Regions from separate parts of the Marinomonas sp. THO17 genome, predicted to be linked through region 2. Evidence: predicted binding sites of a transcription regulator. Region 2 holds the regulator's gene; each other region holds the start of a gene.
The links. The regulator PhoB, encoded in region 2, activates phosphate uptake and scavenging genes when phosphate is short. The targets are predictions, from matches to a motif close to TGTCATANNNNTGTCANA.

Region 1 (6,509 bases), 270 kb from region 2:
CCAAACCAGAACCTAAGCCAGAAGCTGTGGTAAAAAAAGCCGCTCCGCAAAAAGTGGCGCCACCTTCCATGGCAAACATGAAAGCGACCACGGGTACTGGCAATGCTGCTACTACGGGTGGAAATACCGGGGCAAAAGCAACTTATTTTACTAAGCTTAAGGCGGTATTGGCGAAGCACAAACGTTACCCTCGTCAATCTCGACGTCGCAACGAAGAAGGTGTGGTGTCCTTGTCTTTTATTGCTTATGCCGACGGCTCGGTATCAGACATAAAAATTACCAAAAGCTCGGGCTACAAACGCTTAGATAAGGCGGTATTAAAAATGATTAAGACAGCAACGCCTTTGCCCAAATTTGGTGATGATATGGCAGAAACTCAGCTCAAAATTAACATTCCTGTTTCTTTTAAGCTAAGTGACTATCGCTAACCAAGTCTGAGATCATAAACGGCATAATAATGAGCAAACGCCGCAATTCAGTTGCATTGTATTGCGGTTTTTTCGTTGTCAGTCAGACTAGTGTTTGGCTGGCAGTAAAAGCCAGACTTTACCAAAGTGTTTGAGTTGCCCTGCATGAAAGTGTGCTTCTTCCCCAATGCCCTGATACCAGTCAATATGACCCGGACCCTTAATAGCCCCACCTTTGTCTTGCGCCAATAATAAGCGAAATTCGTGTCCAATCAACTCACCTGCTTGATCCAACTTAGGCACTTGGGCCAATAAAATGGAACCCAAGGGAATGACGCTAGGATCCACTGCTGCTGAGTATAATGGCGTAAGGGGGACGTTAGCTGCCCCGACGGGTTTTTCTAACCCTTCACTAAAAAACAAATAGCTAGGATTAGTGGAAAGAATCTCACGCATTCTTTGAGGGTGTTCATCTAACCATTCACGAATGCTCTGCGCAGAGATGTCGGCTTTGTCGATTTCTCCGCGCTCGATCAATTCTTTGCCAATACTGCGATAAGGATGACCATTCACGCCGCCCCAAGATAACAGCTTCTGCTCGCCATCTTCATATTCGATCACACCCGAGCCTTGCACATGCAAAAAGAAATTGTCGACTAGGTCAGCGGTATAAGCAATCTCTAAACCTTGGCCAGCGAGAGCGCTTTCAAAGTCGATTTCTTCGCGGGAAGGATAACGACCTTCGGCATTGGTTTGTGTTGGTTTGCGGTACAAGGGGTAGCGAAACTCTTCGTCTGGCAAATGTCGAACGGGCATCACAGGCACGTAATAGCCCGTGATCTGCACATTGCCACGCTTATCCTGCCCAGCCAGTTGATGAGCCACAAGATGAGGCGTGTATTTAGGATTGTCCAACCATAACGAAATTTCGTAGGCCACATGCTTGAGATCAGCCAAATCCACTTGTGTGTCTTCTAGTTGGAATTGTCGCTCGGATAAGCGGTTTAAATAAGCTTGTTGTTGTGTCAATCCATCACGGAAGCTGTCGTCAGGATAGGGTAAACCGGGTGGTAAACTCTCCTTTAAATATAACTGATCTCGTTTGAGTGCAGTGGTATCTCGACCATTGTTTTCAAAGTCATTAGAGCGATCGATTTCGTTAAAGCTACAGGCGGCGATAAGGGTGATACTGGCAAGACAAAAAGGACGTATTACTAGACGAGAGCCCTGTAAAAAATGCGATATAGGCATAAAATTCAACTTATTGTTCTATGTTAGATGTAGGTCATTCAAAACATGGCGCGAATGACAGCGTTGCTTCATCTTGAATTTTTATGCCTACAAAAGCAATGTTTTAGGCTGCTTTTTACATTTTATGACTGTGCTTGTAGCATCAATTGTTCATAGGCTTCTCGAAGACTAATGAAGGTTTCTTGATCACCTCCTCGGTCTGGATGGTATTGTTGAGCCAGTTTACGGTATTGTTGCTTAATGCTGTTCTTACTGGGATTGTCTTCTGCTAGCTTCAGGGTTTTAAGTGCCGTGCGACGATCGCCGGGGTGACAAATGCCCTTATAAAAGCTTTTGAGCAAACGTGCGACATCTGTTTCGTCGGTTTTTTCGTATTCATTCCAGTCTAGGTAATAAGCGGCAAGTTTGGCCTCGGCGCTATTGTTGAGATTGGTATTATCAGAAGTAGTTGTATGTTGGGTAGTGAGAAGACGAATGTGTGTTGCTTCTATACTGAGCATCAGGTTGTCTTCTTGCCATAGTCGGCTTTGTAACTGATACAAAGCATTCATGATTAAGAAATGCTGACGAAACAATTGTAGATTTGTATCATCGGCTAATTGGCTGAATTCAGGGAATTGAGCCTGCAAAGATTTGAGAATATCAAACTCTTTTAGGCCATGAGGTCGCGCCTTCAGCATGCTAAGAATGGGGGCAATTAGCGGGTTTTTCATAATGGTCTCGCGTGTTGCTCATTATTGGAAGTGTATGCTACGTGAGACAAAAGCGCCAAACCATTTGTGACAAGGTGACAATTTGCAGAGCAAAAAGGCATAAGTATGTTGTGGGTTTTATTGGTTATATTCGCATTAATCTTGATCTTTGGCCCTAACCTTTGGGTCAAGTATACCTTGAAGCGTTACGCACAAGAGCGCAGTGACATTCCTGGCACGGGCGGGCAGCTTGCTGAGCATCTTGTAAAGCGTTTTGAGTTGGATCAGGTTGCTGTTGAAACCACCCAAGAAGGCAGTGACCATTTTGACTTTAAGCAACATGCGGTTCGTCTAAGCCCTAGTGTGCACAATGGCCGTTCATTAACCGCGGTAGCGGTGGCGGCTCATGAAGTGGGTCACGCCATTGCCCATGAAAAGAAACAGCCTATTTCCCATTTGAGCTCCCGTTACCTGCCGTTGGCGCACGGTCTAAATCGTATTGCCGGTGCTTTGTTATTGGGTTGGCCGGTGATTTCCGTTTTGTTGCATTTACCTTATGCCGTGCCTTTGCATGCCGCTGTGGTTGGCTTTTCTGGTTTATTAGCCGTGTTTGTGCATTTGGCCATCTTACCAGAAGAGTGGGATGCCAGTTTCAAAAAAGCCTTACCCATCTTGGCGGAAGGGGGTTATGTGCATACTGAAGACTTACCCAAAATCAAACGTATTCTCACCGCTTGTGCCATGACGTATGTTGCGGCTGCTTTAATGCGCATACTTTTTATATGGCGTTGGTTTAGACGTTAATCTTAAGTGGTTACTGCTTGTAATACTATTTGATATGGAGATCACCCTTGCTGCTAAGGACAACTAGGAGCACCACTAATTTGATGTATTTTTCTCTTGTCATAAAAAACTCATGAATTCATTATCTTTTCGTTTTATGATCAAAAAACTGACTATTTGGTAAGTATTGATTCTTTAAAATCTTAATGGAGATTAACATGGCGCTTGACCTATCTAAGAAGGCGGCTTTTCTGGCTTCTTCCCTAGCCTTTGCTTCCTTAGCACAGGCTTCTACGATTGATTTACGAGTAATGGAAACCACTGATATTCACATGAACTTGGTGGATTACGATTACTATAGCGACAAGCAAAGTGATGCGGTTGGTTTATCCCGTGTGGCTACTCTAATCAAAGCGGCCCGTGCTGAAGTGACGAATTCGGTTTTGGTGGACAATGGTGATTTGCTTCAGGGCACGCCATTGGGGGATTACGTTGCTAAAGGTCGTGTGCTGCGTTTTGGTGAAACACACCCAGCTTTTAAAGCCATGAACCTGATGGATTACGATGTGGGTAACATAGGTAACCATGAGTTCAATTACGGTTTGGATTTTTTAATGAAGAGCTTGAGTGGCGCTAACTTTCCATACATTAGTGCCAACGTATACGCAGATGATGGTGATGATGACGCGAGCAATGATCAGCCTTATTTTCAGCCTTATGTGATCAAGCAAAAAACCTTCATTGATTCGGATGGTAAATCGCAAACAGTGAACATGGGTTACATAGGATTTGTGCCGCCACAGATCATGACGTGGGACAAAGACAATCTTACCAACAAGGTCATTGCCAAAGACATAGTTGAGACAGCGAAAAAGTACGTACCAGAAATGAAAGCGCAAGGTGCGGATGTCATTATTGCCATTCCGCACAGTGGCATGATGAATTCACCTTATATGAAAGGGGAAGAACATGCGTCTTATCATTTAGCGAAAGTGGATGGCATTGATGCCATCTTGTTTGGTCATTCCCATCGGGTGTTCCCAGGAGATAAAACCATTGCTCAATTTGAGGGAGTGGACAATGAAAAAGGCACAGTTTATGGCAAGCCTGCGACCATGCCGGGCTTCTGGGGATCGCACTTAGGTGTGGTGGATTTAGTCTTAGAACCCGCTGGTGACGGTTGGAAAGTGGCCGATGGTAAAGCCGAAGTGCGCGCTATTTCTCGTCGTGAAGGTCGTAAGACCATTCCATTGGTGGAAGCCGATGTGACCATTAATGATGCAGTAGAAACGGAACATGAAGGAACCTTGGCTTACATGCGCCGTAAAGTGGGAGAGTCCACCTCAGACATCAACAGCTTCTTTGCCTTAGTACAAGACGATCCCTCTATTCAAATCGTGAATAACGCACAGCTTTGGTACGTAGAAAATATCGTTCGCGGTACCTCTTATGAAGGCTTGCCTATCTTATCAGCAGCGGCACCATTTAAAGCAGGTGGCCGTGGCGGTCCAGAATATTACACAGACGTTCCAAAAGGCGACATTGCGTTGAAAAACGTCAGCGACTTGTACATCTATCCAAACGATTTGAAAGTGGTCAAATTAACCGGAGCACAGGTAGTGGAATGGCTTGAGCGTGCGGCTGGTCAGTTCAATCAAATTGATCCGCAATCTAATAAGGCGCAAGACTTAGTAAACCAGTCTTTCCCGACCTATAACTTCGACGTTATTGACGGCATTTCTTATCGAATTGATGTTACCCAACCGACACGTTATGACTCGGAAGGTAAGCTTGCCAATCAAAATGCACGCCGTATCGTGGAAGTGATGTTCCAAGGTAAACCCATGGACATGACGGCCAACTTCCTTGTGGCAACCAATAACTATCGAGCCGGTGGCGGCGGCAGTTTCCCTAACTTGTCCGGAGACACTATCGTGATTGATGCACCCGATAAAAATCGTGATGTGGTAGCGAACTATTTGTTAAGTCAGAAAACCATTAACCCAGCAGCGGATCAGAATTGGTCATTTTCGGATTTCGGTCAGGCAAAAGTCTTGTTCACTACCGCATCTAAAGCCAAAGAGGCGGCAGGCAAGAATATGATTTATCAATCTACGAACCAGGATGGTTTTGCAGTATTTGAATTGAAGTAAGTTATTTCTTGCAGTGTAAAAGACATATCCATCGAACCAAAAAAAAGCTTGCTAATTGATTTAGCAGGCTTTTTTTATGCAGTCATACTAGGAAGTCGTCACTAATATAAATCATGTATTAATTTACCCGTTCTAATCAGAAAATTACAAATTCAACACAGAGTTTCGTCGGCTTTCAGCATTTAATGAGAGTGTGTTTAATCACTGACTATGGCATAAGCAGGTTAAATAAGGTGTGGATACCTTGAAAGCCAGTTGTCGTAGTCCGCGAATGAATGGTTTATTTATCGACAAGCTGGCCATTCGCAACTCGTGTAGATGTAGAGGGCTAAAAAATGACGTTCAAACGGAAAATAATAATTATATTGATTTTAGTTGGGGTAATACCTGCTTTGCTTATGTCGGCGGTATCTTTATACATTTCGTCTGGCGCTTTGAAGGAGGCAGCTTATAACAAGCTATCCTCTTTGCGTGAAGTAAAGAAAGATGCGGTAGAATCTTATTTAACGAAATTAGAAGATGAAGTCTATTTGCTGTCCATCAGCCCTTTTATTAAAAGGGAAATGCCCTTTATCACAGCAGCCTATCAACAAGCTTTAGATTCCGCGCCAGAAACCATTCCTAGTGTTGATGTGATGCGAAATGAGCTCATCAGTTACTATCAAAAGAATTTTGAGCCTGCCTTGGTGGAAGGAAGTAAAAACAGGTCTTTACCGACAATGGCCTCTTTGATCGGTGACATGTCTGATACTGCGGTGTTTTTGCAATACATTTATATCTTAAAAAATCCTCATCCTGTAGGGGAAAAAGATGTTTTGATCAATTCCCAGAATGGATTGAAGTACGACAAAGAACACCAAGTGGTGCATGAGTATTTGGCGGAGATCCAGAAAACATCCGGTTATTACGATTTGTTTTTGATCGATACTAAAGGTGACATTGTTTACAGTGTATTCAAAGAAGTGGATTTCGGTACCTCCCTTGAAAATGGCCCCTACAAAGATTCCGGTATTGCCAGGGCTTATCGAGAAGCCATGCAAGCAAAGGAAGGCGCTTATATTTTTAGTGATTTTTCTTTGTATACCCCATCTTTTAATGCGCCAGCGGCTTTCATTGCTTCCCCTGTTTTTGGCGACAATGGGAAGCATTTGGGGGTGGTTGTCGCGCAATTTCCAATTGATAAGCTCAATGCCATCATGGGCCAGAGAGTTGGCTTAGGAGAA
Region 2 (6,509 bases):
ATCGTGCTAACAAAAGCAAGATTCCAAGCCATCTTTGGCCTTGGCTGGTCACCAAGCAATCGCTAACCCGTAAATTGCGCAGTATTTCCAAATTGAGTGTTGAGGTCATCGAAGATGGTTGGGGAACCCCAAGTTTTAGAGAAAGGCATAAGCTCAAACTTGCTCCTAGAGCGGCCGTCCGCGTGCGTACTGTATTGTTAAAACTGGATGGGGTTACGGTGATTTATGCCCGCTCAATTATTCCTGCACGTTCCCTTTTAGGCCATTGGCGAAAAGTGCCTCACCTAAAAAATAAACCTCTAGGTGGTTATCTATTTCAACACAGGTCTTTACAACGTAGCCCAATCGAAATTGCTGAACTGCCTACAAGCATGTTTCCAGAGCATTCAGGTAACGTTTGGGCAAGACGTTCAGTTTTTCATCAATATGGCACTGGTATCTTGGTTAACGAAGCCTTCTTTGACACAATCTCTGCTTTCAAATCGCCATTTGGATTATTATGAACAAGCTAAAAGACTACGCCGAATTAACTCGCTTTAATCGTCCCATCGGCTCCCTATTATTAATGTGGCCAACCTTATGGGCCATATGGCTAGCGGCAGACGGACAACCAGATTGGTCGATTGTAATTATTTTCATACTGGGCGTCTTTAGCATGCGTTCAGCAGGCTGTGTAATTAACGATTATGCCGATCGAAAAGTAGATGGCCATGTAGAACGAACCAAAAACCGTCCGATACCATCTGGCCGTGTTAGCGCCAATGAAGCATTGATTTTATTCATTGTATTGGCCTTAGTCAGCTTCATTCTGGTGCTACTAACCGATAAACAGACCATACTTTTATCCTTTATTGGCTTGGGCTTAGCGGCTCTGTATCCATTCATGAAGCGCTATACTCATCTGCCTCAACTCTTCTTAGGGCTAGCCTTTTCTTGGGCCATTCCCATGGCATATAGCGCCCAGGGAGGTAGCTTAAACGACCCTCTCTTATGGATGCTATTCTTAGCAAATTGCTTTTGGACTATAGCTTACGATACCTACTACGCTATGACGGATCGTGCTGATGATGTAAAAGTCGGCATCAAATCCACTGCCATCTTATTTGGTCAATATGATCTTTTGGTGATTCTGTGTTTACAAGCTTTAACGCTTTCTCTTTTGACATGGGTAGGCTTCTTCGCGACACTGGGTTGGCCATATTTTGTCGCATTATTGATTTGTATTTGGTTGTTTTATAAACAGTATCAACAAGCAAGAGAAAGAGAAAGACAAGCCTGTTTTCACTCTTTCCTAGACAACAATCGCATTGGTGCTTGTGTCTTTATTGGCTTAGTAACCAGCTATTTTGTGTAAAATGTGGCAAACATATGACACTTTAACTAAATTGTCATAATTGATCGCTTTAATAAAACCGTTCCTGAGATGAGGGTGAATCCTGTGACCGGTAAGAAAGTACTAATTATTGATGATGAGTCTTCCATACGCGAGATGATTGCCATTGCCCTAGAAATGGCAGGATACGAGTACATGGAAGCAGAAAACATTCAGCAAGCCCATGAAATCATAGTGGACCATAGACCCGATTTGATTTTGGTTGACTGGATGATGCCTGGCGGCAGTGGCATTGAATTGACACGACGTATCAAAAAAGACAGCACGACAGCGGAAATACCTGTCATTATGCTGACCGCAAAAAGTGAAGAAGACAACAAAATTCAAGGTTTAGAAGTGGGTGCGGACGATTACATCACCAAACCTTTTTCACCTCGTGAATTAGTTGCTCGATTGAAAGCGGTATTACGTCGCGCTACACCACAGGGCATTGATGAACCCATTGAAGTAGAAGGTCTAACACTTGATCCAATCAGTCAACGAGTCACTATTGGAGCTCGTCCATTGGACATGGGGCCGACAGAATACCGTTTGCTGAAGTTCCTAATGACTCATCAAGAACGCGCTTATTCAAGGGCGCAATTATTGGATCAAGTCTGGGGGGGGAATGTCTACGTGGAGGAGCGCACTGTCGATGTACACATACGTCGTTTGCGTAAAGCCATTGGCAATACCCATGACTTCTTGATTCAAACCGTGCGGGGCACTGGCTACCGCTTCTCAGCAAAAAGGTCGGCATGAAAACCATCTGGCGAAACACCATTATTTCTTGGTTGGCAGGCTTCATTGCCTGCGCGGTAATCGGATATATATTAGGCCATTTTTTAGGTGTTTTGCTGCTCTATACATTGGGCACTTTATACTGGCAAATGTACCAGCTGTATCAATTTCATAACTGGTTACGTCACTCTGGTCGTGCCGCGCCACCAGAATCCAACGGTATTTGGGGCGAAGTGTTCGATGCCGTATATCGTTTACAAAAGAAGCAACGCAAATCCAAACGCCGTATGCGCCAAGCGTTAACGCGTATTGAAAGCTCCACCAGCGCCTTGAAAGAGGGCGTTATCATGGCGGACAACCAAGGCAATTTAGAGTGGTGGAATAACTCAGCAGCGCATTTTCTAGGTCTCATGCGACCGGTTGATCGTGGCCAAGTCATTACCAACATAGTGCGCAGTCCCGAGTTTTTCCGATACTTTACGCAAAAACGTTTCGGCGAACCCTTGGTAATCAAATCCCCGGCAAAAGATGGTGTATATCTGGAAATCCAAACCACCCTTTACGATAAAAACGATCACCTTATTTTTGTTCGTGATATCACACGTCTACACTTGTTAGAGCAGATGCGTAAAGACTTTGTTGCCAACGCTTCACATGAACTCAAAACCCCTCTAACGGTAATAAAAGGTTATGTGGAAACCCTGGATATGTTCAAGGATACCCTGCCCCAAAATATGCAGAAAGGCATAGTAAATATGGCGGAACAATCCGAACGCATGGAACAGCTGATCGAAGACTTACTGCTTTTGTCGCGTCTAGAAAGTGATGACAAACGCGAAGAAAATCAGTGGTATAAAGTGGGCGAGATTATTGATTCTATTGTCAAAACCACGACTCCTATTTTGTCAGAACAGCACAAGCTGACAACCCGAATTGCTGACGATGCACGTATTTACGGTTCTTATAAAGAGTTGTATAGCGCTTTTTCAAACCTGATCGTAAATGCCGTCAAATACTCGCCAGACGGCGGTGAAATTGAAATCAAATGGGAATCCAGTGAGCTCAATGGTATTTTTTCAGTAAAAGATCAGGGCTTAGGAATCGACCCACGGCACATTCCACGTCTAACCGAACGTTTTTTCCGTGTTGATAAAGGTCGCGGCTCAAAAACTGGAGGCACGGGCTTAGGACTGGCGATAGTAAAGCACGTATTAATACATCATGATGCCAAATTACAAATCCGCAGTTTACCCGGTTCAGGCAGTACTTTTTCCTGTCATTTCCCGGCCAATCGAGTACGTAAAGACGCTATTGACAGCATAATGTCATCAAAGGTGGAATAGAAAAGTAACCCAGTAAAGAAATAATCAACAACAAAAAAGCACTGAATGAAGCACTTTTTTAGTCATCAAACATCCTCATCATTTACTCAAAGATGATCGAACAAACTCTTAATAAAAGCTTCTTTATCAGCGTCTTGGTCAATTAAGCGAAGTACCACAGTCAAAAAAGTCGAATCCGGTTTTTTTTCAGTTGTTGCAACCGACTCAACATAATAGTTCAAGCGATTCACAGCCCCATTATGTTCTAAATCTAATACGGATTGACCAAGCACTTGTGGCACCACATCGTCACTCTTAATTAACATAGTGGCTTCTTGTTTACCGAACTTAATCACCATGCAACGGAACTGCTTATTCTCGAATCGAACCAGTGTGGGAATCTTTACATCTTTCACACTGACTTCTGGTTCAGTAGGATTGATGATTTTAGAACCCTGTGAAGTGACTTTTGAAGCACCGCCCATCAACACATCAATGGACGCAGCAGCGATGCCTTGTGATGAGCCAGAAGCGGCTTTTGGCTTCTTAGAAGTCAATTGCGCAGACAACTTGTGTTTCTTGGCAGCAGCGAACACCTTATTAATCAATTGCTCGCCTGAGAAAGGTTTGCCCAAATAATCGGTTACACCCGCCTGAACAGCTTCCACTACGTGGTTTTTATCTCCACGGCTGGTAATCATCAAAAATGGCACATCTTCTTTTAGATATTTGGGTTGCTCACGACACCACTTTAATAATTCCACGCCTGTCATTTCAGGCATTTCCCAATCACACAGAATCATGTCGAATTGTGTCTTATTCAACAGTTGCTGTGCTTTTCGGCCATTCACCGCGTCTTCAATCTCGACCGCTGGAAATTGCTTACGCAAGGTTCGCCGGATCAGATCTCGCGTAAATGATGCGTCATCAACAACTAATATTTTAAGCGACATTATTTCATTCCATTTTGAGAGTTTAACAACGCAGAGAAATCCCCATTCTCTACCCTAAAGATGGACACCCATAATAACGTCGCTGCCACAACAGCAATCGGCATCACAAACAAATTAAACAGCGGAATGGTTAATGACACCATAACAATACCGCCAAAGGTCCAACAGAGTAAGGGCTTACTTCTGAGCGCCATGCGCATGTCGTAAAAAGCCACTTTGTTGTTGTCGAAAGCATAATCCATGTACTGTAATGCCAGCATCCAAGCTGAAAACAACAATAACAGAACTGGCGCGATGACATTCACCAAAGGAATGAAAGACATAACTAATAACAGCAAAAAGCGTGGTACAAAGTAAAGAATTTTTTGCATTTCTCGCTGCAAACTACGACCAATAGTTGACATAATCCCAGCAAAAGTCAGCGCTTCATCAAATACCTTGCCAGTCGTTTTCTCTTCCACCTTCTCGGCCAAAAATGCCATAAAAGGTGCAGCCAAAATATTCACACCAACAGAAAAGCTATAAAACAAGAGTACGGCAATCACTGCGCCAAAGATCAAATTTACCAGCCAGCTAATAAACGACAACCATTCAGGCAAATAACCCGTTGCCCAATTCAATAAATCTTGGAAATAACTCAACGCCACCATATAAATCAGTGCCATTAAGATGATATTGGCAATCAAGGGTGCAAGTATGAACAAACGCATTCCAGGTGAGAGAATAAGCGGCAATGACTTAAAGAAAGCGCCGACTGCATGAAAGGGCTGAGTAATCACTTTTCACCTTTTTAAAATCAGTTAGATTTAAGAAGAATATCACGGGTTGCATTATCCTATAAACTAATCTCTAATGGGGTCATAGGTAAAAATAATAAATTTTTACCAGTTTGGACAAGGAAGGTTCGAACAAGTCCAGTGACTATGGCAGCAAGCTCCTGTGCTGCCCTAATGCCCTACATAGATGTAGGTCTCCTTCGAGTCTTTAAGAAGACCTATTCGCACCTTCCGTAAGCTTTTCAAAACCAATATCCAATATGGAAATTACGAATTATTTTAGGGAATAATATGAAGGTTAATAAGAATCTGTGTCTGACAATACTCCTATCCTCATCGCTATTCGCCATGCCATTACTGGCGGCTACCGTCCCAGATGGAGTAAAGCTGTCCCCAAACCAAGAAATCGTTCGCTCTGGTGGACAAGAGCCTACTTCAATTGACCCCCAGCTAATACAAGAAGATGCTGGCTGGATAAGAGCATTCGATTTATTTGAAGGGCTATATAGCCAAGACCCTGAAGGTAACTTAGAACCAGGGGTCGCAACCAGTTATAACGTAAATGAAGACAATACTGTCTATAGGTTTAACCTTCGTAAAGATGCTAAATGGTCTAATAACGAACCTGTTACCGCTCACGATTTTGTTTACGGATTCCAACGTGCGGTCGATCCGAAAACATCGTCTCCCTATTCCTGGTATATGCAGATCCCATCAATCGTCAATGCTGATAAAATTATCAATGGTAAACTTGCTCCCTCTGAACTTGGGGTAAAAGCTCTTGACGATTATACCTTCCAAGTAACACTGGAACGCCCGGTTCCATATTTTATGAAAATGATTACTTACCCCACTATGTTCCCGGCTCCCAAAAAGACCATCGATAAATGGGGCGATGATTGGACCAAGCCTGAACATATTGTTTCTAATGGTGCTTATAAGCTCAAAATTTGGAACATAAACGAAAAAATGGTACTTGAACGCAATCCACTTTATTGGAATAACGTCAAGACAGTAATTGACAAGGTCACATACTTACCTATCCCACTTTCAAGTGCTCAATTTAAACGTTATCAAGCTGGCGAAATGGACGTGGCAGGATTTCCATTAGATCACTTCAAAAAGATCAAACAAGACCTTCCAAATGAAGTACGCATAGACCCTATGCTGGGCATCTACTACTACATATTCAATACCAATATAGCGCCATTTAACGATGTTCGAGTACGCAAAGCGCTTTCGTATAGCATCAACCGAGACATCATCACTAAATATGTACTCGGAACGGGTCAGCTACCTGCATATGGTTTTGCTCCTGAAGCCGTCAGTGGCTATACACCACCGA
Region 3 (6,509 bases), 1.1 Mb from region 2:
AACCAATTAAGTAATTCTAATCGCTATTTTCACTCTTTGTTTTAACAAGTAACTCTTCTTCGACGTCCAATATCATGTTTTGTAATCGTGATGACTCTTTGCGAGCCAAATCTATGGTACTGTGCTTATCCATTACTGCCAGCGCCAAACGATATTTTTCTATTGCACGACTACGTCTTTCATGTTCCAAATCTTGTTTGGCTTGAAAGACCAGTAAATCGCGATAAGCCAGTGAATGCGTGAAACGCATCAAACCTATGTGATGTCTAATCATCACCCTACTTGTGTAATTCAGTTCCAATAAATTACGTAATTCTTTGAGAATATATTGCAACGCACCTTGCGTTTGATCAAATTCGACTTGGCTGCTTACTCTGCGTTTTTCAGCAACGTATTTACTGGATGAAATTTCTGCATACAAGCGCGTTAAATTGTATTGCTGATAAGTAAACTCCGTATGCATACCAGCTTGTTTTAACCGCTGAATCACAGACAATAAATATTCAATTAAAAAGAGTTTAGTTTCTCTTAAAAAATATCGCTCCGTTAACATACTAAAAGCATGTAACAGCTTTTCTCCGCGATTGGATAATCGCTCCAGTATGCGTCTCTTGAGTTCATTTTGCTTGTGTTTCCATTGAACAAAAAGAACCACGCTACACAAGGCGATCATGCTAAGAATGAGAGTCAATATCAACAGACTTTTCCCTTATTAAACACTTCCTAATAAGATTCAAAGAACCAATGCATTTAAAATCTTGTTGTTTATATACCACAGATGCGGTTATTAAAACAGAAAAAGACCAAATGATTGGTCTTTCACGGCTTGTTAAAACAAGCTTTTAACGACTGCGTTGAATCCCTTTTTAGGAGGGTTCTACTCCAATCCTGTGCCTTCTCAAAATCATTCAAGCCATTCAAGAAGGCACGGATAAGGTTTTTACCTTATGAAGCGTGTGTGACAGAGAAACCCAACAACATATAAAATATCAAGCCCGCTAAAATCGCTGATGCAGGTACTGTAATGACCCAGGCAGCGGCGATTTTAAGCAAGGCAGAACGTTTAACAAGCTCTTTTTTGGTCGCTTTCTTCAAACCTTTACGCTCAGCAGAAGAAATTGGAGACGCCAATTTAGAAGCTTTTAGCTCCCGTAAAATGGCACGCTTTTCAGTAACATCAGCAGCATTAAAGCGTTCTACAAAAGCTTGTGTTTGTTCTGCATCATGACCAGCTTCTTCCGAATGTGCAGTTATGGCCGCAAGTTTTTTATTATAAGACAGTTTTAAGTACTCACGCAAAAAACCCACTCCAAAAATACCACCTACTGCAATGTGCGTAGAACTCACGGGCAAACCAAGCTGCGAAGCAATAATGACGGTAATAGCTGCAGCCATTGCCACACAAAAGGCACGCATTTTATCCAACTCGGTAATTTCAGAGCCTACTGTCCGAATCAATTTAGGTCCAAACAATGCCAAACCAACTGCAATACCAACGCCACCAATCAACATAACCCATAAAGGGATGGCCGCTTTACCAGAAACCGCACCAGAAATAAGCGCATCGTTGATTGCTGCTAAAGGCCCAATTGCATTTGCAACATCGTTAGCACCATGAGCAAAACTGAGCAACGCAGCAGAAACAATCAAAGGAATTGTAAATAAGCTGTTTACCGCATCTTTATCGTTTTTTAGGCTTGATGCCGCTTTGTCAACCATTGGGCGAACCAAGAAATAGACGGTTAGAGCAATGGCAAATCCAATTAAACCCGCCGCAACGATATCCAGTTTCCAGATCTTTTTCAGGCCTTTCAGAATCAAGTAGGTCGAGAAAGCCCAAACCATGATACCCACCAACAATGGCACGGTTTTCCTAGCCGCTTCGATCATGTCGCTTTTATAAGTCACAGCTCGCTTGATGTAGATAAGAAAGGTCGCAGCGATCACCCCACCCAAAACAGGAGAAATAACCCAGCTGGCAACAATAGCAGTCATTTTGTCCCAGTTAGCAATATCCCAACCACCTGCAGCAATGCCAGCACCAAGTACACCCCCTACAATAGAGTGAGTAGTGGAAACTGGTGCACCTAAGTAGGTTGCCAAGTTCAACCAAATAGCACCCGCCAAAAGCGCGGCCATCATCACCCAGATGAAAGTTTCTGCATCGGCAATGGCATTTGGATTAATGATGCCTTTCTTAATGGTGCCCACAACGGTGCCACCAGCAATCAATGCACCTGCGGCTTCAAATATGGCGGCGATCAAAATAGCGCCTGTCATTGACAAGGCTTTAGACCCTACCGCAGGGCCTACATTGTTGGCTACGTCATTGGCACCGATATTCACTGCCATATAGGCACCAATTGCCGCAGCAATTGCCAGAATAGATAAGTTAGATGCTGCCATACCATTCGCAGAAGCGTAAAAACCGCAACCGAGAATGAAAGCTAAAGCAATTAACACGCGAATAAAATCATTACCAACTAACGAATTGGATTCTTTCTTGGAATTGTATGTCAGATCCATAAGGCTCTACTTCGTAAAATTAATCTCTACCAAATTTTTAGGGTCATTTGGTGCTAAATCATTTCGTCACATTTCTGTAAGATTTAAAATGCGGCGCCATTCTACACTGGGGCTTTTTAGATAAAAACCCTCTCTGTTAGAGAAAGTGTTATAGATAGTGGCTGCTAAAATGATCCGAAAAAAAAAGCGCCTCAAAAGGCGCTTAAAATCAATATACTAGAGATATATGACATTTTTGTTACATGCCATATTTTTGCAATAAAAATGTCATCAACACTCAATGACATTGACAGCCAAACCACCACGAGACGTCTCTTTGTATTTGTCATTCATATCACGTCCAGTATCCCGCATAGTACGGATTACTTTATCCAAGGAAACATAATGGGAACCATCTCCACGCAAAGCCATGGTGGCGGAATTGATGGCCTTCATTGACGCCATAGCATTTCGTTCAATACAAGGTACCTGAACCAAACCACCAATCGGATCGCAAGTTAATCCTAAATTATGTTCCATACCAATTTCCGCTGCATTCTCTATTTGTTCTGGTGTTCCACCTGTTGCCGCCGCCAAACCCGCTGCCGCCATAGCGCAAGCCGAGCCCACTTCACCTTGACAGCCTACTTCGGCACCTGAGATAGAAGCGTTTTCTTTGAACAACAAACCAATCGCAGCAGCCGTTAACATAAAGTCAATGACACCTTCTTCATTGGAACGCGGACAAAATTCCCAGTAGTAATGCAACACAGCAGGAATAATGCCAGCAGCACCATTGGTGGGCGCTGTTACCACACGACCACCGGCAGCATTTTCTTCATTCACTGCCAAGGCATAAAGGTTTACCCAATCCATAGCACCAAGAGAAGGCGTAATCATGTCCATACGCGTTTTATTCAGTAAATCACGATGTAAACTGGCAGCTCGACGCTTTACCTTAAGACCACCTGGTAAAATCCCCTCATTCTGAATGCCCTGTTTAACGCATTCCTTCATTACTGACCAAATGTCTAAAATGCCCTGTCGAATATCCGTCTCACTACGCCAAACTTGTTCGTTGGCCATCATGATCTCAGCAATGCTTTTATCATGATCCCGACATAATTCAATCAGGGTATGAGCATCGTGAAAGTCATAAGGTAACTTAGTTGTGTCCTCCACTAACTGCACATTACCTTGATCGTCTTCCTCAACAATAAAACCACCGCCAACGGAATAATAAGTCGCTTTTTGTAAGCTTTTCCCCGTTGCATCAAAAGCCTCTAACGTCATGCCGTTAGCATGAAAGTCTAAACGATCAATACGGTGATAAATCACATCTTCATTCACCACCATGCTAATAGGATGCATTCCAAGTAAAGCCATTTTTTGTTCGGTTTCAATTCGCTCTACTCGTTCAGTAACACTATGTGTATCAATACTTTCGGGTAGTTCCCCAGCCAAGCCCATAAGTACAGCAACACCGGTACCATGACCTTTTCCTGTGGCACCAAGAGAACCATATAAATCAATTCTTAAGCGCATCACACGTGACATAACAGTTTGCTTTTGCAGACGATGTGCAAATTCATTGGCCGCTACCATAGGTCCAACGGTATGTGAGCTAGAAGGACCTATGCCCACTTTAAAAAGGTCAAATAAACTGATTGCCATAGACAAGCCTTAAGGATGACATTACTCAAAATTAACTAAGTTGAAAATTACCACTTATGAAATTAAGTTTCCAATAGGAAACAAGAAAATATTTCGATGAAAGGCAAGAAAGTGACGTGAACAGTCCTTTTGGTATAAAAAAGCCAGAACCAGCAAAGCCGACTCTGGCAAGATTGACCAAATCTGTGTCAGTTCGAATGAATCAGTTAGAAAAAGCCTAATGGGTTAATGTCATAACTGATCAGCATGTTTTTAGTTTGTTGGTAATGGGCTAAAGCCAATTTATGAGTTTCTCGTCCCACACCCGACTTTTTGTAGCCGCCAAACGCGGAATGAGCTGGATAATGATGATAACAGTTCATCCACACCCTTCCCGCTTCAAGACCACGTCCCATGCGATACGCTAGGTTGGTATCTCGTGTCCACACCCCTGCGCCTAAACCAAACTCACTGTCATTGGCGATGGCCAGTGCTTCAGCTTCATCCTTAAAGGTGGTCACACTGACCACTGGGCCAAAAATCTCTTCTTGGAAAATGCGCATTTGATTCGAACCTTTGAACAAAGTAGGCTGCACATAGAAACCATTGTCTAAGCCATCTACCTGTTCAACATTTCCACCAATTAACAACTCCGCACCTTCTTTTTGGCCAATATCAATGTAGTTAAGAATTTTATCAAACTGCTCTTTTGAAGCTTGAGCACCAACTTGGGTCTCTGTATCCAAAGGATTGCCACGTTTAATGGTTTTGGTACGTTCCACTACCAACTTCATAAAATCATCGTAAATGGATTCATGAATCAAAGCGCGAGATGGACAAGTACAGACTTCCCCTTGGTTAAAGAAAGCCAACACCAAACCTTCGACGCATTTGCTGATGTACTCTTCTTCCTGTTGCATGACGTCGGCAAAATAAATATTTGGCGACTTACCACCTAATTCAACCGTAGAAGGGATGATGTTTTCCGCGGCGCATTTGAGGATATGTGAGCCAACAGGAGTAGAACCTGTGAAAGCAATTTTCGCGATACGCTTGCTGGTTGCCAAGGCTTCGCCCGCTTCTTTACCAAAGCCATTGACGATATTAAGCACACCAGGCGGCAATAAATCACCAATAATTTTCATTAGTTCCAAAATAGAAACCGGTGTTTGTTCTGCCGGTTTTAACACCACACAATTGCCTGCGGCCAAAGCTGGCCCCAGTTTCCAAGCAGCCATTAGAATTGGAAAGTTCCAAGGAATGATTTGTCCGACCACGCCAAGCGGTTCATGAAAATGATAAGCCACTGTATGTTCATCTAGCTCTGCAGTGCTGCCCTCTTGGGCTCGAAGGCAACCAGCAAAATAACGAAAATGATCAGCGGCAAGCGGAATATCCGCATTGATCGTCTCACGGACAGCCTTACCATTGTCCCAAGTTTCAGCCACCGCTAAGGCTTCTAAGTTAGCTTCAATACGATCGGCGATTTTCAGTAGAATATTAGAACGAGCAGTAACAGAGGTTTTTCCCCAGTCAACTCGTGCCGCGTGTGCCGCGTCCAATGCAAGGTCAATGTCTTCTGCACTGGAACGGGGAATGCGACAAAATACTTCACCGTCCACAGGGCTGGTTTTATCAAAGTATTGGCCTTTTACTGGTGCAACCCATTGTCCACCAATGTAATTACCGTACTCAGCTTGAAAACTAATTAGGCTACCTTCAGTACCAGGTTTGGCATAAATCATATTATTTCTCCGTTCGTTTGTTATTGTTTTAAGACCCACTTTAGGAAGAAAATAAGGGAAAAACTTGCCTCACAGTCCAAGATACTTATCCAACAATCCAAATCTATTCACATTTTAACGATTGACCAAACACATGTCTCAAGCCATGATGAGTACACAAAATGCAACACGCCAACAATAATAAATCCAGAGGTGTGATTATGAATGGTTCTAATTCTGCAAAAGTCAATCTGGCCGCCAAACGTACGCCAGTTCAATTGGTTGAAAACCGCGTCTGTTTTGCCGGACCACATTCCGAATTGAGTATTTATGATACCTATGAACAGGCCTACAAGGTCAGTCTCAAAGCCGATACCTTACTCTATTGTGGCATGATCACGGGCGCTAAGGTCATGCACACTCAAGACCACAACAGTGTACCTTTTTTGCCACATGAATCATTCATTCTTGCTCCGAACGAGGAGGTTCTTATTGATTTTCCTGAGGCTCAACTAAACAAACCAACCACCTGTTTAACCATCGCCATTGAACAGGAAAAAATCGCTCAAATTTGTGATCGCATGAATGACATCATGCAGCAAAGTCTGCCTCAACATCTACCCATTG

Region 1: a site for PhoB is predicted at 3,252-3,269, ahead of ABXS85_RS13340 (bifunctional 2',3'-cyclic-nucleotide 2'-phosphodiesterase/3'-nucleotidase). Genes of this name have one in related genera too.
Region 3: a site for PhoB is predicted at 2,752-2,769, ahead of ABXS85_RS06710 (inorganic phosphate transporter). Genes of this name have one in related genera too.

Annotation. Positions count from the first base shown of each region.
Region 1 covers NZ_AP031575.1:2,797,534-2,804,042, forward strand. The annotation lists gene ABXS85_RS13320 (energy transducer TonB) at 1-428, shown strand, start outside; gene mltA (murein transglycosylase A) at 516-1,658, opposite strand; gene ABXS85_RS13330 (DNA-J related domain-containing protein) at 1,781-2,371, opposite strand; gene ABXS85_RS13335 (zinc metallopeptidase) at 2,477-3,154, shown strand; gene ABXS85_RS13340 (bifunctional 2',3'-cyclic-nucleotide 2'-phosphodiesterase/3'-nucleotidase) at 3,352-5,286, shown strand; gene ABXS85_RS13345 (methyl-accepting chemotaxis protein) at 5,622-6,509, shown strand, end outside.
Region 2 covers NZ_AP031575.1:2,532,114-2,538,622, reverse strand. The annotation lists gene ABXS85_RS12075 (chorismate lyase) at 1-503, shown strand, start outside; gene ubiA (4-hydroxybenzoate octaprenyltransferase) at 500-1,354, shown strand; gene phoB (phosphate regulon transcriptional regulator PhoB) at 1,439-2,134, shown strand; gene phoR (phosphate regulon sensor histidine kinase PhoR) at 2,131-3,456, shown strand; gene ABXS85_RS12055 (response regulator) at 3,543-4,388, opposite strand; gene cysZ (sulfate transporter CysZ) at 4,388-5,167, opposite strand; gene ABXS85_RS12045 (peptide ABC transporter substrate-binding protein) at 5,456-6,509, shown strand, end outside.
Region 3 covers NZ_AP031575.1:1,417,203-1,423,711, forward strand. The annotation lists gene ABXS85_RS06705 (hypothetical protein) at 17-697, opposite strand; gene ABXS85_RS06710 (inorganic phosphate transporter) at 946-2,526, opposite strand; gene ABXS85_RS06715 (L-serine ammonia-lyase) at 2,797-4,179, opposite strand; gene ABXS85_RS06720 (aldehyde dehydrogenase family protein) at 4,386-5,903, opposite strand; gene ABXS85_RS06725 (helix-turn-helix domain-containing protein) at 6,104-6,509, shown strand, end outside.